DNA from 2 places in the Nitrospirillum guanabarense genome. Region 1 is predicted to be linked to the other one. Evidence: riboswitches for the same ligand, from Rfam matches in the RefSeq annotation. Region 1 holds a riboswitch; the other holds the start of a gene.
What was found. Region 1 has a riboswitch for thiamine pyrophosphate ahead of thiC (phosphomethylpyrimidine synthase ThiC). Riboswitches for the same ligand answer to the same signal wherever they lie in the genome.
Positions count from the first base shown of each region.

Region 2: linked by a shared signal. The riboswitch ahead of thiO (glycine oxidase ThiO) and the one ahead of thiC (phosphomethylpyrimidine synthase ThiC) in region 1 are both predicted to bind thiamine pyrophosphate.

Region 1 covers NZ_JAYEER010000003.1:274,256-281,934, reverse strand. Annotated here, with positions in the region: gene UAA55_RS10625 (glycoside hydrolase family 99-like domain-containing protein) at 1-966, shown strand, start outside; gene UAA55_RS10620 (FAD-dependent oxidoreductase) at 952-2,106, opposite strand; gene UAA55_RS10615 (TetR/AcrR family transcriptional regulator) at 2,185-2,862, shown strand; gene UAA55_RS10610 (hypothetical protein) at 3,001-3,348, shown strand; gene thiC (phosphomethylpyrimidine synthase ThiC) at 3,410-5,263, opposite strand; TPP riboswitch at 5,434-5,544, opposite strand; gene UAA55_RS10600 (lysozyme inhibitor LprI family protein) at 5,644-7,005, opposite strand; gene UAA55_RS10595 (lysozyme inhibitor LprI family protein) at 7,087-7,679, opposite strand, start outside.
Region 2 covers NZ_JAYEER010000004.1:34,608-42,286, reverse strand. Annotated here, with positions in the region: gene UAA55_RS18265 (S9 family peptidase) at 1-1,907, shown strand, start outside; gene UAA55_RS18260 (COX15/CtaA family protein) at 2,017-3,084, shown strand; gene UAA55_RS18255 (DJ-1/PfpI family protein) at 3,160-3,762, opposite strand; gene motA (flagellar motor stator protein MotA) at 4,247-5,107, opposite strand; TPP riboswitch at 5,295-5,404, shown strand; gene thiO (glycine oxidase ThiO) at 5,399-6,592, shown strand; gene thiS (sulfur carrier protein ThiS) at 6,589-6,792, shown strand; gene thiG (thiazole synthase) at 6,785-7,558, shown strand; gene UAA55_RS18230 (thiamine phosphate synthase) at 7,561-7,679, shown strand, end outside.

The DNA.
Region 1 (7,679 bases):
GACGCGGCCGGCGCCGGTCGGGTGGTGGCGGTGGCGCGCGCCACCGGCATCGGCGGCTTCGTCCTGGATTGTCACCGGTTTGAGGGCGGCTACCTCACGGGGGCGGAGTGCCTGGACGCCTGGTGCGATGACGGTTTCGGCCTGGCCTTCCGCTGGACGCCGGCGCCGGTGGACGATCCGGCGGCGGATGCCGCGACCCTGATGGCCGCCATCGCCGGCTTCAGCCCACTGCTGGCCGACGGCCGCCAGGTGCTGGTGGTGAACGAGCCCTATACGCTGCCGGACCCGGCGGCCACCGTGGCCCTGCTGCGAAAGGCGGCCGACGCCACCGGCCTGGGCGGCCTCTACCTCGTCGCCACGGCGGCGGAGACGCGGGGCGGCCTGTTGGAGGCCGGCTTCGACGCCCTGCTGGACCCTGGCCCGGCGCAGTGGCGCTCCTGCAAACCGGCGGAGCTGCTGAACGGCTATACGTTTTTGCAGGCGGAGGCGGGGCAGGCTGACGGCGGCATGTTCGACGACACCATAATGAGTTATGCGCAGTTCGTGAACAGCCGCATGGTGGACCGCGCCAGCCGGGGCAAGGTCTTCCCCCGCGTGGTGCTGGACTACGCCGACTGGCCCGACCATCCGCAGGGCGGGGCGACGCTGCTGGCCAGCACCAGCTCCGTGCTCTACCGCCGCTTCCTGGCCGGGGCCATGGTCCATGTCGCCCAGCATTTCCCGGAAGCGGAGCGGCTGGTTTTCATCGACAGCTGGAACCATTGGCGCCAGCGCAGCCAGATCGAACCCACCACCCAATTCGGCAGCACCGTGCTGGACGAGACCGCCAACGGCATCCGCCAGGGCGGCTACGTCGCCCTGACCCGGGTGGGCGAACCCACCCCCGGCCGCACGTCCGGCGTGGATTACGACGCCATCGCCGCCCTGTGCCGCCAGATCGAGGACGAGCTGTCAGCCTTCCCCTGAGGCATCCCGGCGTGAGAAGGCGCCGGCGAAGAAGTCGAGCAAGCCGAAGGGCGCGCTGTCGCCCAGGCATAGGTTCAGGATGCGGTGTGCGCCGGCCGCCGCCGCCGCGCTGCGTGGGAACATCACGGATTCATAAGCGGCCAGCGCCGCCTCGATATCGCCGGGATGGGACGCGATAGCCTGCGCCAGCTCAGCACCATCCAGCATGGCCAGGTTGGCGCCTTCGCCGGCCGGTGGGGCCAAGTGGGCGGCGTCGCCCAGCAGCGTCACGCCGGGCACGCGGTCCCAGCGGTGGCCGGTGGGCAGGGTGTGCAGCAGGCGCGGCACTGGTGGCGTGTCGCTGTGCGTGATCAGTGCGGTCAGGGCCGGGGCCCAGCCGTCGAACTCCGCAGCGAGCCGGGCCTTGGCGGCGGCCACGTCGCCGAAGTCGATGGCGGCGATCCACTCGGCCGGCCGCCTCAGGCCGATATAGGCGTGCAGGGTGCCGCCGGGCTCACGGTGGGCGAAGATGCCCTGGCCGGGAGTCATGGCGAACATCCCACCGCCACCTACCGCCGCCTGGGCCGTCGCCGGATATCGCGCGTCGGCGTCGAACAGGTAGGTATCGATGAAGGTGGCGCCGGCATAGGCGGGCGTGGCGTCCGACAGCAGCGGCCGCACCTTGGACCAGGCGCCATCGGCCCCCACCAGCAGGCCGGTGGTCACGCTGGCCCCGTCCGTGAAGGTCAGTTCATGCCGCCCGTCGCCCAGCGCCGCCACGTGCGCTAGCTTCCGGCCCCACTGGACGGTTCCCGCCGGCAGGCTGTCCAGCAGCAGGCGCCGCAGCTCCCCCCGCAGCACCTCGGGCCGGCCGCCCCTGCCGTCGTCCGGCTGGTCCAGCAGCACGGCGCCCTGGGGGTCCAGCACCCGCGACGCCTCCCCACCGGGATGGATCAGAGCGCGGAACTGGTCGACCAGGCCGGCGGCCTTCAGCGCCACCTGCCCGTCCCGCTCATGGATGTCCAGCATGCCGCCCTGCGCGCGGGCGCCGGCCGAGGCCTCCGCCTCATAAATCGTCGTGGGGATGCCGTGGAGGTGCAGCACGCGGGCGAGGACCAGGCCGCCCAGGCCCGCGCCGATGATGGTGACGGGTGTCGTCATCTTGCTTCCTTTGGATGTTGGAACGGCGTTCCATAGATATTAATTGGAACGACGTTCCATGAATGTCAAGATGATCCCATGACGAAACGGACCGACCGGCGCGCGGACGCGCTTTCCAAAGAAAGGATCGTGGCGGCCGCGATCACCATCCTCGACGCGGGTGGCGAGGATGCGCTGACCTTCCGCGCGCTGGCCGCTCGCCTGGCGACGGGCAGCGGGGCGATCTACTGGCATGTCGCCGACAAGGGGGAACTGCTGGCGGCGGCCACCGACCATGTCGTCACGCGGGCCATGTCCGGGGCCATATCCGGGATGGGGGCCGGCGGGGTGGAACCGCGCGCGGCGATCCGGACCATCGCCCTGGGCATGTTCGGCGCCATCGACGCGCACCCCTGGGTCGGCGCCCAGTTCTCCCGCGCGCCGTGGCAGCCGGCGATGCTGCGTGTTTTCGAGGCCATCGGCGGCCGGCTGTGGGAACTGGGCGTGCCAGAGGGGGCCTGGTTCAACGCCTGGTCGGCGCTGGTGACCTACATTTTCGGCGCCGCCGGACAGAACGCGGCCAACGCCCGTCTGCAGGCGCCGGGAACGGATCGCTCGGCCGCGCTGGCGGACATCGCGGGGGGATGGGCGCGGCTGGATCCGGCCGAATATCCCTTCCTGCGTCAGGTGGCGCCGCAGCTGGCGGCGCACGATGACCGTGACCAGTTCCTGGCCGGCATCGACCTCATCCTGGCCGGCATCGGGACGGTGCGATAAAGGTCTACGCCGGCTTGACGTTGGCGAAGAAACAGGGCCGCTACCGTGCCGTCCAGTTGGGGGACGCCCTCCCACTCTCCTGCTTGAGATTGAGCCGACGCTATCAGAGACTGCTGGCGCTACTATTGGGAGATGGGAATGAAATCGACACGTGTAGCGCTTCTATGTTTCCTCGTAGCGCTCGTGCCCTTGAATGCCGCCGTGGCGGGCGGGCTCGCCCAGGGGTACATCACGCAAATCATACCGCTCAGCAACGGGCTTTTCACGTTTGTTTTCAGTGGGACCCCAGCCGGAGCACCAGCCTGCGCCACCTTCGCCAACCATTGGGCCGTCGATGTCTCGACGCCCTCCGGCCAGGCGATAGCCTCCAGTGCGATCACCGCCTTTTCCGCAGGCTATCCGATGTACGTCAGCGGGACCGGTACCTGCGCCGCAAACCAGTCCAACACCGAACTGGTGAATTATTTGGCTATCTCCAAGAACTGAGCGGCCATGGTTCGATAGAGATCATCCCCGCCGGCTCGGACCGGCGGGGACCGTAGTCACTTCAGGGCGTGTGATAAATTTCAGCACCCTGCGCCAGGAAGGCCTCCGACATCTCGGCCATGCCCTTCTCGGCTTCGACGAAGCTTCCCTCCACGCCGGCCAGGTCGCGCACCTCCTGGCTGATCTTCATGGAACAGAACTTCGGCCCGCACATGCTGCAGAAGTGCGCCAGCTTGGCGCCGTCGGCGGGCAGGGTCTGGTCGTGGAACTTCTCCGCCGTTTCCGGGTCCAGCGACAGGTTGAACTGGTCGCGCCAGCGAAACTCGAACCGGGCGCGGCTGAGGGCGTCGTCGCGCAGCCGTGCGGCGGGGTGGCCCTTGGCCAGGTCGGCCGCGTGCGCCGCGATCTTGTAGGTGACGACACCCACCTTCACGTCGTCGCGGTCGGGCAGGCCCAGATGCTCCTTGGGCGTGACGTAGCAGAGCATGGCGGTGCCGAACCAGCCGATCTGGGCGGCGCCGATGGCGCTGGTGATGTGGTCATAGCCCGGCGCGATGTCGGTGGTGAGCGGCCCCAGCGTGTAGAACGGCGCCTCGCCGCACCACTTCAGCTGCAGGTCCATGTTCTCCTTGATCTTGTGCATGGGCACATGGCCCGGGCCCTCGATCATCACCTGCACGTCGTGCTTCCAGGCGATCTGCGTCAGCTCGCCCAGGGTCTTCAGCTCGGCGAACTGGGCGGCGTCGTTGGCGTCGGCGATGCTGCCGGGGCGCAGGCCGTCACCCAGCGAGAAGGCCACGTCATAGGCCTTCATGATCTGGCAGATTTCCTCAAAGCGGGTGTAGAGGAAATTCTCCTTGTGATGCGCCAGGCACCACTTGGCCATGATGGACCCGCCGCGCGAGACGATGCCGGTGACGCGCTTGGCCGTCAGGGGGATGTGGGCCAGGCGCACGCCGGCGTGGATGGTGAAATAGTCCACGCCCTGCTCGCACTGCTCGATCAGGGTGTCGCGGAACACCTCCCACGTCAGGTCCTCGGCCTTGCCGTTCACCTTCTCCAGCGCCTGGTAGATGGGCACGGTGCCGATGGGCACGGGGCTGTTGCGGATGATCCATTCGCGGATGGTGTGGATGTTGCGGCCGGTGGACAGGTCCATGACCGTGTCCGCACCCCAGCGGATGGACCACACCAGCTTGTCCACCTCTTCCGCGACGGAGGAGGTGACGGCGGAATTGCCGATGTTGGCGTTGATCTTGACCAGGAAGTTGCGGCCGATGGCCATCGGCTCCGATTCCGGGTGGTTGATGTTGTTGGGGATGATGGCGCGGCCGCGCGCGATCTCATCCCGCACGAACTCCGGCGTCACGAAGTCCGGGATGGATGCCCCGAAGCTCTCGCCGTCGCGCTCCAGCTGTTCCTTCAGCGCTTGGCGCCCCAGGTTCTCGCGGATGGCGACGTATTCCATCTCCGGCGTCACGATGCCGGCGCGGGCGTAGGCCAGTTGGGTGACAGCCTTGCCGTCCTTGGCGCGCAGGGGCAGGCGGCCGGCGCGGTCGAACACCGGCACGGGGCTGCTCTCGCCCTCCCTCAACCCGTTGTCCACCGCCTTGATGGCGCGGCCGTCATAGCGCTCCACATCGCCCCGGCCTTCGACCCAGGGGCGGCGCAGCTCGGCCAGGCCCAGGCGGATGTCGGTGGTCACCGCCGGGTCGGTGTAGGGGCCGGACGGGTCATAGACGCGCACCGGCGGCTCATTGGCGCTGGGGCTCAGGTCGATCTCGCGCATGGCCACGCGCAGGTCGGGGTGCAGGGTGCCCGGGATGTGGACCTTGCGGGAGGCGGGCAGGGGCCCGGTGGTAACGGCGAAGCCGTCGCTTCCCGGAATCGCGGCCGGGGTCAGGGTATCGGGCATAGGGTCGTGCTCCTCCGTAGTCCGGCGCCCTTGGCTCTCTGGCCGCTGATGCGTCCGGCACGTCACATGTCGCCAACCCGGGGCAACGACGATGGGGAGGAAGGAAAACGGCCGCTGCGGTTACGGCCTACAGGGCGGATGCGCGTGTGATCCCATTGGCGGGTAGATACGCGAAGGCCCCTGTTCCCATCCCTACGCCGGTACGATCCGGATCAGGTTCAAAGGGTCCCCGCGTCTCTCCGCGGATCTCAGCGCCCTCCGGCGCACCCCTGGAACGAAGGCCGCACTGTGCGCGCCCCGGGGCACGGGTGTCAATGGGTGGGGAAATGGGGCGGTGGGGGAATGGTTGGGGGACGTTCAGTTCCGCCGACCGGTTCGCATCAGTCGATTTGGACGGCGGAGACGGTCTTGATGCTGGGCTGGCCGATGCGCACCCGGTCGATGACGTAGCCGGCCACGGGTATCAGTGAGTCGCCTTGCTGCCGCCAGACGCCCAAGATCATGGCGCCCACCCGCCAGCCCAAGGTGCCCGGCGCGACACGTACGGTCAGCGGCCCGTCCAGACTTTGCCAGGTCATCAATGGCGACGACATCTCGAACGCCGAGAAACCCCGATAATGCCAGCCGGGAAAGTCTGGCACATCGTAGGTCCCTTCCGGCCCTGCGCCATCCGTCTCCTGGGGTGTCAGATTGGACAGGGCGGGATAAGCGGGCCCGCCAGCCGGATGAAAGGGGCCCGCCTTCGCCCACGGGCTGGCGCCCACCGTGGCCGCCCACCCGGGCGCCGCTTCCCGCAGGGCTTGGCAGACGGGCGCGCTGGCAGTGCAGGTGCCCTCGCCCAGGCGGAAGGCGGCCTGATAGGTCACCTCGATGTTGCAGGAATCGCCCCAGCGGCTTTTTCCGGCCAGTCGGATGAACAGGGTTGAGCGTTCAGGGCCAGCCTCTGACCGGACGCTGTCCGCGTTTTGGGTGAAGAACAGGGGCCGTCCGCTGCCGTCCGTGCCGAAGCCGACGGTTTCCGTCCAGCAATACGGCTGGGCGCGGTTTTCCGGCCGCGGCAGGGCGGGGCCAGCTTTCCCGTTGGCGTCCAAGGGAAAGGCGGTGACGCGGACGCAATCGGCCGTGCCCCCCGTTGCTGTCACTGCCACATGCGATGACCCGAAGGGAATGATGGCTATGGCGTCGCCCCGGCGCCGGATCGCCGCTGCCGGCAGCCGATGGCGCCAAGCGGGGCTGAGCTTTTCCTCAGGCGCCGGAACCACGAGCCCGGCGGCGATCATCTGCCGATCCAGGGGAATTTGCAGCGGGGAGTCGTCAGCGGTGCGGGCCTGGGTCAGCGTCATCGATGCGCGAGGGCAAAACGACGGGTCACCTTCCCCTTTACTCAGGGCCGTCAGCGCCGCCTGGCGTAGGATCATCGTTTGGGACAGGCATTCCGCCTCTGTCGGCCACCCGACCGTCAGGGGCGACGTCGGCTTGGCGGGCCCTTGGCACAGGCGGTCCCGTGTGGCCAGCCATCGACGCTGTTCGCCGACCAGTGCCGCCACGTCCGTGCCGGCCTGGGTCAACACTTGCCTGTAAAGCCGCGCGACCTCCCTATCCTGGTCCGCCAGCTTCGGATCAGCGCAAATCGCCCGCTCGGTCGGCGTCTTGGCGGCTGCGCAGTCAAAGCTGGGGCCGGCGGCCAGGGCGGTGCCGGAAAGAAACAGCGCGGCGGTGATCAGGGCGGGAAGGCGGTTCACGGCGGTAGGCAACCGGTGGTGGAGGTTGCCGACAGAATTAAACATCTTTGCCAGGAACGCCATAGGTGCTGACGGCGGGCCTCAGGGCCGGGCCGCCATCGTCACCGCCGGCACGCCCACCCGCACCTGGTTGATGGTGTAGGCCGCCACCGGGGTCAGGGTGTCGCCCTCCCGCCGCCAGGCGCCCAGGATCATGGGGCCGGGGCGCCAGTTCAGCATGCCGGGGGACAGGCGCAGGATCAGCGGCCCGCCGGGGCTCTGCCAGTGCAGCAGGGGTGCCTCCTCCTCGAAATTGGGCAGGCCGGTGTAGGTCCAGCCCTTGACGCTGGGGATGGTCAGGAAGGCGGGGACGAAGGGGCCGGTGTAGGGCACGAGGTTGTCCAGGGCGGGATAGTCGGGGCGGCCCGGCGGGTGGTCGGCGCCGATGGACCAGGGGCTGGCGGCCAGGGCGGTGGCCCAGCGCGGGGTGGCCTCGGCCAGGGCCTTGCAGGTCGCGGCGTCGGCGGCGCAGCGGCCATCGCCCAGGCGGAATTCGGTCTGGTAGGTCGCCTCGATGCGACAGGCCGCCCCCCAACGGTCGCGATGCACGGGGTGGATGCGGATGTCGGTGCGGGTGGGACGGGCCATGGGGCGGCTGGGGCCGGAATCCTGGGCGAAGAAGACCGGGGCGCCGG
Region 2 (7,679 bases), on a different contig from region 1:
TGCTGGGCGGGGAGGGTGACCTGCGCCCGGCGCTGACGGCCGAGCTGCGCGCCCGCATCAAGGAGGACGACACCGGCGTCCCCTATCGCCGCGACGGCCATTTCTACCAGTCGCGCTTCGCCGCCGGGCAGAACTACCCCGTGTTCGTGCGCTGGGCCGCCGGCACGTCGCCCACTGACAGTTCAGGGGAAGAGGTGGTGCTGGACGTGAACGTCCTGGCCACCGAGCATGACTTCATGCGCGTCGCGGATTTCGAGACGACGCGCGACGGCCGCTACCTGGCCTACACCGCCGACACCGACGGTTCCGAGCGCTATGGCGTGCGGGTGAAGGACCTATCCACTGGCGCCACCGTGCTGGAGGGCGCGGCCGACGCCACCCCGGGCGTCGCCTGGGCGGCCGACGGCCGGTACCTGTTCTATGTCCGCCAGGATGAGTTCCAGCGCCCCAAGACCGTGTGGCGCCACCGCCTGGGCACGGCTCTGACCGAGGATGTGCTGGTCTATGAGGAGGCCGACCCCGCCTGGATGGTCAGCCTGGACCTGACCCTGTCCGGCCGCTTCCTCCGGATCGTCGCCCACAACAACGTGTCGACCGAGGTGCGGCTGCTGGACGCCGCCCATCCGGAGGGCGAGCCCCGCCTGGTCCTGCCCCGCCGCCAGGGGCACGAGTACAATGTTGAAGACCAGGGGGATGTCGCCTGGATCCTCACCAACGACATCCACCGCAACTTCCGCCTGGTCAAGGTCCCCCTGGCCGATACCGCCGAAGCCAACTGGGTGGAGGTCATCGCCCCGGCCGACCGCACCTACCTCACCGGTCACATGGCCTTCCGCGACTGGCTGGTGGTTTACGCCCGGGTGGACGGCGCCCAGGTGGTGCGGGTGCTGGATAAGAAAGGCGGTGCCCACGACATCGCCTTCCCCGACGCGGCGTTCGAGGTCGGCCCCGGCGCCAACTTCGACTATGACGGCGGCCTGCTGCGCTTGCGCTACCAGTCGCTGGTGACGCCGCCCACTGTCTACGACTACGATCTGAACGACCGCACCCTGGCCATTCGCAAGGTCCAGGAAATCCCCAGCGGCTATGACGCCGACCAGTATGTCAGCGCCCGCCTGCTGGCCCCCGCGCGCGACGGCACGCTGATCCCCGTCTCCATCGTCCACCGCCGCGACTTTCCCAAGGACGGTTCGGGCGCCCTGCACCTCTACGCGTATGGCGCCTACGGCAACGGCATCGATCCCTATTTCTCCGCCAACCGCCTGGGCCTGCTGGATCGGGGCTTCGCCTTCGCCATCGCCCACATCCGCGGCGGCGATGAGCTGGGCCGCGGCTGGTACGAGGACGGCAAGCTGGAGAAGAAGATCAACAGCTTCACCGACTTCATCGACGCCGCCTTGTTCCTGGGATCCCGAGGCTACGCCAAGGCCGGCAACATCTCGGCCGAGGGGGGCAGCGCCGGCGGCCTGCTGATGGGCGCCGTGGCCAACATGGCGCCCGAGGGCCTGTTCCGGGCCATCGTGGCCCAGGTGCCCTTCGTCGACGTGGTCAACACCATGCTGGACGACAGCCTGCCCCTGACGGTCATCGAATACGACGAGTGGGGCAACCCCAACGATCCCGAGGTCTATCAGCGGCTGAAGTCCTATAGCCCCTATGACAACGTGATCGCCAAGGCCTACCCCCACCTGCTGATCACCGCGGGCCTGAGCGACCCACGCGTCACCTACTGGGAACCGGCCAAGTGGGCGGCCAAGCTGCGCACGCTCAAGACCGACGACCATGTTCTGCTGTCGCGCACCGAGATGGGGGCCGGCCATGCCGGTGCCGCCGGCCGCTTCGACAAGCTGAAGGAGGTGGCCCTGACCCAGGCCTTCCTGCTGCGGGCCTTCGGCAAGGGGCTGTAAGGGCAATTCGTCCGATGCCGGGCATTTGTAAGGGGGGCTGGGGCGGGCTTATAGTCCGCTCCAGCCCTTTACTTTTCACCAGCCCTTTACTTTTCAAAGGCCCCATCCCGTGACCGTCACGCCTTTCCCCACCGCCCGCGCCCGTGCCGCCACCCGCGCGCCCTATCGCGCCATCGGCATCTGGCTGCTGGTCTGTGCCGGCCTGGTCTTCGCCATGGCCGTCATCGGCGCCATCACCCGCCTGACGGAAAGCGGCCTGTCGATCACGGAATGGAAGCCGGTGACGGGCGCCCTGCCGCCCCTGTCGGACGCCGCCTGGGCGGAGGAGTTCGCCAAGTACCAGGCCACGCCGGAATTCGCGCTGAAGCACAGCGGCATGGACCTGGCGCAGTTCAAGGGCATCTTCTTTTGGGAGTGGTTCCACCGCCTGGTGGGGCGCCTGATCGGCCTCGTCTTCCTGTTGCCCTTCCTGGTCTTTCTCGCCACCCGCCGCGTGCCGCGCAGCCTGGTGCCGCGCCTGGCCGGCCTGTTCGTTCTGGGCGGGCTGCAGGGCGCCTTGGGCTGGTACATGGTCAAGAGTGGTCTGGTGAACCGGCCGGATGTCAGCCACTACCGCCTGGCGGCCCACCTGTCGCTGGCGGTGCTGATCTATGTCGCCATGCTGGCCACGGCCCTGCCGTTGCTGTTCCCCGCCGCCAGTGGTGCCGTGCACCGGGCGCGCGTTAGTTTGCGCCGCCACGCCGGCCTCGCCATGGCCCTGGTCGCCACCACCATGGTGTGGGGCGCCTTCACCGCCGGCCTGGATGCCGGCCAGGCGTACAACACTTGGCCGTTGATGAACGGCACGCTGGCGCCGGAGGAGATGTGGAACCTCAGCCCCGCCTGGCTGAACATCCTGGAGAACACGGCGGCGGTGCAGTTCACCCACCGCTGGCTGGCCATCCTGACCGGCCTGGTGGTGTGGTCCTACGCCTTCCGTGCCCTGCGGGCTGATGTCCAGGGCCGGGTGCGGACGTTGGCCATCGCCGTGGCCGCGATGGTGCTGGTGCAGATCAGCCTGGGCATCAGCACGCTGCTGATGTTCGTGCCCGTGCACGTCGCCGCCACCCACCAGGCGGGTGCGCTGGTCCTGCTGGGCTTGTTCACCTGGACGGTGATGGAATACCGGCGGGCATAAGAGGGCCGGCGAACAAACAAAAAGGGCGCGAAGCCCATGCCTCGCGCCCTTCTGCGTTCCGGATGCCGGCCTGGTTTAGGCGGCTGCGGCCTTCTCGGCCAGCAGCTGGCGGCGGTACTCGATGGCGTCGGCGAAGACGCGCAGCATGGTGTCGATGAACTCCGGCACCACCTCTTCCGGACCGCGGGCGGTCAGCAGCTGGCGGTCGATGTTCATGTTCTGGCCTTCCTCGGCCACCCAGGTGGCGCCGGCGGCCTCGACGGTCTCGCGGATCGCCTCGTTGCCGGTCACGGTGCGGCCCTTCAGGCGCTGGGCCACGGCCAGCAGCTGGACGCCGTGGTTGATGGCGGCCACGCCCTTGCCGGCGTCCATGAAGCTGCCGATGATGCGTCGGGTGTGCGGGTTGGCGGCCAGCTTGGTCACGCTGCGCTCACCGCCCGGCAGGACCAGCAGGTCGAAGTCGGCGGCCAGCACCTCGCCAATCTGCTTGTCCGTGGGGAAATAGTGACCCCACGAGGTGCCGTGCCAGCCGTTCACCAGACCCTGCTCGGGCGAGATGATCTTGGGCGCGGCGCCGGCGCGTAGCAGGGCGCGCTGCGCTTCCGTCATTTCCACTTCTTCGAAGCCGTTGGCGATAAGGATGGCAACGGCTTTTCCAGCGAGCGGCTGATCGGTCAAATTACGTCTCCTATGTTGTTTCGGCGGCCCGACACCCGCCCGTCGCCGTTCCCCAGGGGACGGCGCCGTTGGCAAGGCGCGATGGATGCTGCCTCGTGAAAATGGCCGCCCAGGAACAGGCGGCCATGGCAAAGCGTCAGGCGCGGGCGGCTGTCGTGATGCATGCCGGGCCGATGGGATGACGCTCTATTCGCATGACACCGTAGTTGGCCTCTCCGGCGCCCCAGGTCAATCGCATTAAGACCAAATCGGGGTTGCGGTGCGGCATGGCTGGGTTGCGGGTGCGCCGCCGGCGGCTGGCACGGGTGCGGCCGCTCCATCCTAAACTTTAGGATTGGTTTTGAGAGGATGCGCCCCCGCCCCCATAGGCCCCGACCGGGGCCGCCGGAGATTTCCGGGGAACGGAGTGGACTGGAAAGCGAGGACAAGCCAAGGCCACGGATGTGGCCGCCCGGCGCCTGAGGGCGAACCAACCGAGGGCCGACTAACTAATGGCCGACAGCGCCTCTTCCAGCTCATTGAAATCGGGCATGTACTCCGTCGGCACCTTTTTTCGTGCCGCCTCGATGGAGACCTGGGGGGCGTATCCCGCCAGGTGGGATGTGATGGCCGCCCGGATGACGTGGTAGAACTGGTTCTCCTCCTCCGCCACGCCCTTCAGCCGCGAGGCGATGGGGGCGATGATGCAGTAGGACAGGAAAATACCCATGAAGGTGCCGACCAGGGCGCCACCGATCAGCTTGCCCAGCACCTCGGGCGGCTCGGTGATGGACGCCATGGTCTTGATGACGCCCAGCACCGCGGCGACGATGCCCAGTGCCGGCATGGCGTCGGCCATGGTCTGGAAGGCGTGGCTGGAGTGCAGGTCCTCGTGCTTGGCCTTCTCGATCTCCTGCTCCATCAGCGCCTCCAGCTCATGCGGATTGTCCACGCCGATGGAGAACATGCGCAGGTAGTCCGCGATGAACTTGACCGTGAACGGGTCCTTCATGATCGAGGGGTAGGCGTTGAAGATATTGCTTTCCAAGGGCTTTTCGATGTGCTGCTCGATGGCCAGCACGCCCTTGGTCTTCATCGTCTTCAGGATCTGATAGAGCAGCGACAGCAGCTCCATGTATTCCTTTTTATGGAACTTGGCGCCGGGGAAGATGCGTTTCACCGCGCCCAGCGCCTGCTTGATGGTGTGGGTGCTGTTCGCCACCATGAAGCCGCAGATGGCGGCGCCGCCGATGGTCATGAACTCCCCGGGCAGGGCCTCAAGGATGATGCCGATCTTGCCGCCGAAGATCATGAACGACCCGAACACGCAGATGAACACGCCGAGCAGGCCGATGGCGGCAAACATGAGCAGACCTTGGTAGCTGGACCCCTAAGGTTCGCAGAGTCCAGACAATCGGCCTACTTGTCAAATCCCTGATGGGGTAGGCCGACGGCGCATCGGCGCGCCCGGACGGGGGATGTCGAACGCCGCCCTGTCACCCAGCCATGACGGCAAGACCCTTGAATTCGGACGCCCCGTCCGCCATCGTTCCCGCCATCGACTGGGGTGCCGCCCGCCTGACCACCGGGCCCGCGGCTGAGATCAGACCCATGGAACCTGCTCCGGATCATGCCGGCGAAGGGAGATCGCGAGACCGTGACCTATCATCCGCCTTCGGGCCATTCATTTGCCAAGCCGTCCGTCGCCCCCCGGGTGGTCGTCATCGGTGCCGGCTGCATCGGCCTGTCAATCGCCTGGCGCCTGGCCGCCGCCGGCTGCGCGGTCGACATCTATGACCGGGGGACCGCCGGTCGGGGTGCCACCCATGCCGCCGCCGGCATGCTGGCGGCCGCCGTGGAGACGGAACCGGGGGAGCAGGCGCTGCTGCCCCTGACCCTGGACAGCCAGCGCCGCTGGCCCGCCTTCGCCGCCGAGCTGGAGGCTTACAGCGGCCTGCCCGTCGATCTGCGCACGGACGGCACGGTGCAGGTGGCCCTGACCCGCGACGATGTCGAGGTGCTGCGCAGCGGCTTCGAGTTCCAGCGGTCCTTGGGTCTCAATGTCGCCTGGCTGAATGGCGCGCAGGTGAAGGAGCGTGAGCCGTGGCTGAACCCCCGCGCCGCCGCTGGCGTGCTGGGCGCCGATGACGGCCAGGTGGACAACCGCAAGCTGGCCGTGGCGCTGAAGGCCGCGGCATTGAAGGCGGGCGCCCGCCTGCACGAGGGCGCGGCCGTGGAGGCGCTGTCGGTGACGGCGGGCCGCACCGATGGCGTGGTGGTGGATGGCGCGCTGAAGCCCGCCGACGTGGTGGCGCTGGCGGCCGGCGCCTGGTCGCGCCAGTTGCCAGGCCTGCCGGAAGGCGCGGTGCCGCCGGTGCGGCCGGTGAAGGGCCAGATGCTGGCCCTGCGCATGGACCCGGCCCAGCCGCTGTTGCGCCACGTGGTGTGGCCGCCCAAATGCTATCTGGTGCCCCGGTTGGATGGCCGCCTGATCGTGGGCGCCACGACCGAAGACAAGGGCTGGGACGACCATCTGACGGCTGGCGGCGTGCTGGCCCTGCTGGAGGCCGCGTGGCGGGCCCTGCCTGGGGTGGAGGAACTGCCCATCGAGGAGATGTGGGTGGGTCACCGCCCCGGCAGCCGCGACGACGCCCCCATCCTGGGGCCCGTACCCAATGTCGCCGGCCTGGTCATGGCCACCGGCCACCACCGCAACGGCATCCTGTTGACGCCCGGCACGGCAGACCTGGTCGCCGACCACATCCTGACCGGCCGGGTGGACCCGCTGCTGGCGCCCTTCGGCATCGGGCGATTTGGCCAGCGAACTGAGCTTGACGTGAGGCGTGCATGATCACCGTGAACGGCAAGGCCCGCGACCATGCGGACGGCCTGGACCTGCCGGCCCTGTTGGGTGAGGCGGGGCTGGGGCCGGATTCCCGCGGCATCGCCGTGGCCATCAACGGCACCGTGGTGCCGCGTGCCCGCTGGGCGGAGCGTGCCGTCGCCGATGGCGACGCCATCGAAATCGTGAAGGTGCTGCAAGGTGGCTGAAGACCTGTTCCACATCGCCGGCAAGGCGTTCACCTCCCGCCTGTTCTTGGGCACGGCGGGCTATCCCAACCAGCAGGTGTTCCTGGACAGCTTGGCGGCGTCGGGCGCTGAAGTGGTCACCGTCTCCATCCGCCGGGTGGATATGGAGGGCGGGGCCGAGGGCATCTTGGACCTCGTGCGCGACAGGGCCTGGCTGCTGCCCAACACCGCCGGCTGCGCCACGGTGAAGGACGCCGTGCTGACCGCCCAGCTGGCGCGCGAGGCGCTGGACACCAACTGGATCAAGCTGGAACTGATCGGCGACCGCGAGACGCTGTACCCGGATGTGGAGCAGTTGGTGACCGCCGCCGCCCAGTTGGTGGATGACGGTTTCACCGTCCTGCCCTATTGCACCGACGACCCCATCGTCTGCCGCCGGCTGGCCGACGTCGGCTGCGCCGCCGTCATGCCCCTGGGGGCGCCCATCGGTACAGGCCTGGGCATCCTAAATCCTTACAATATCGAAATGATCTGCGTGCGCAGCGCCGTGCCGGTCATCCTGGACGCCGGCGTGGGCACGGCCTCCGACGCCGCCCTGGCCATGGAACTGGGCTGCGACGCCGTGCTGCTGAACACCGCCGTGTCCAAGAGCACGGACCCGGTGCGCATGGCGGCCGCCATGGGCCACGCCGTCATCGCAGGTCGCCTTGCCCGCCTGGCCGGCCGCATCCCGAGGCGCACCCGCGCCGAAGCCTCCAGCCCTGAGCTGGGGCTGATCGGGGGGTAGATGTGGGATTGCCCGTCCCGCCCCTGTTGATCATCACCGACCGGCGCCAGGCGTTCCTGCCGCTGCCCCGGTTGCTGGATCGGGTGTTCGCCGCCGGCTGCCGTTGGGCCAGCGTGCGGGA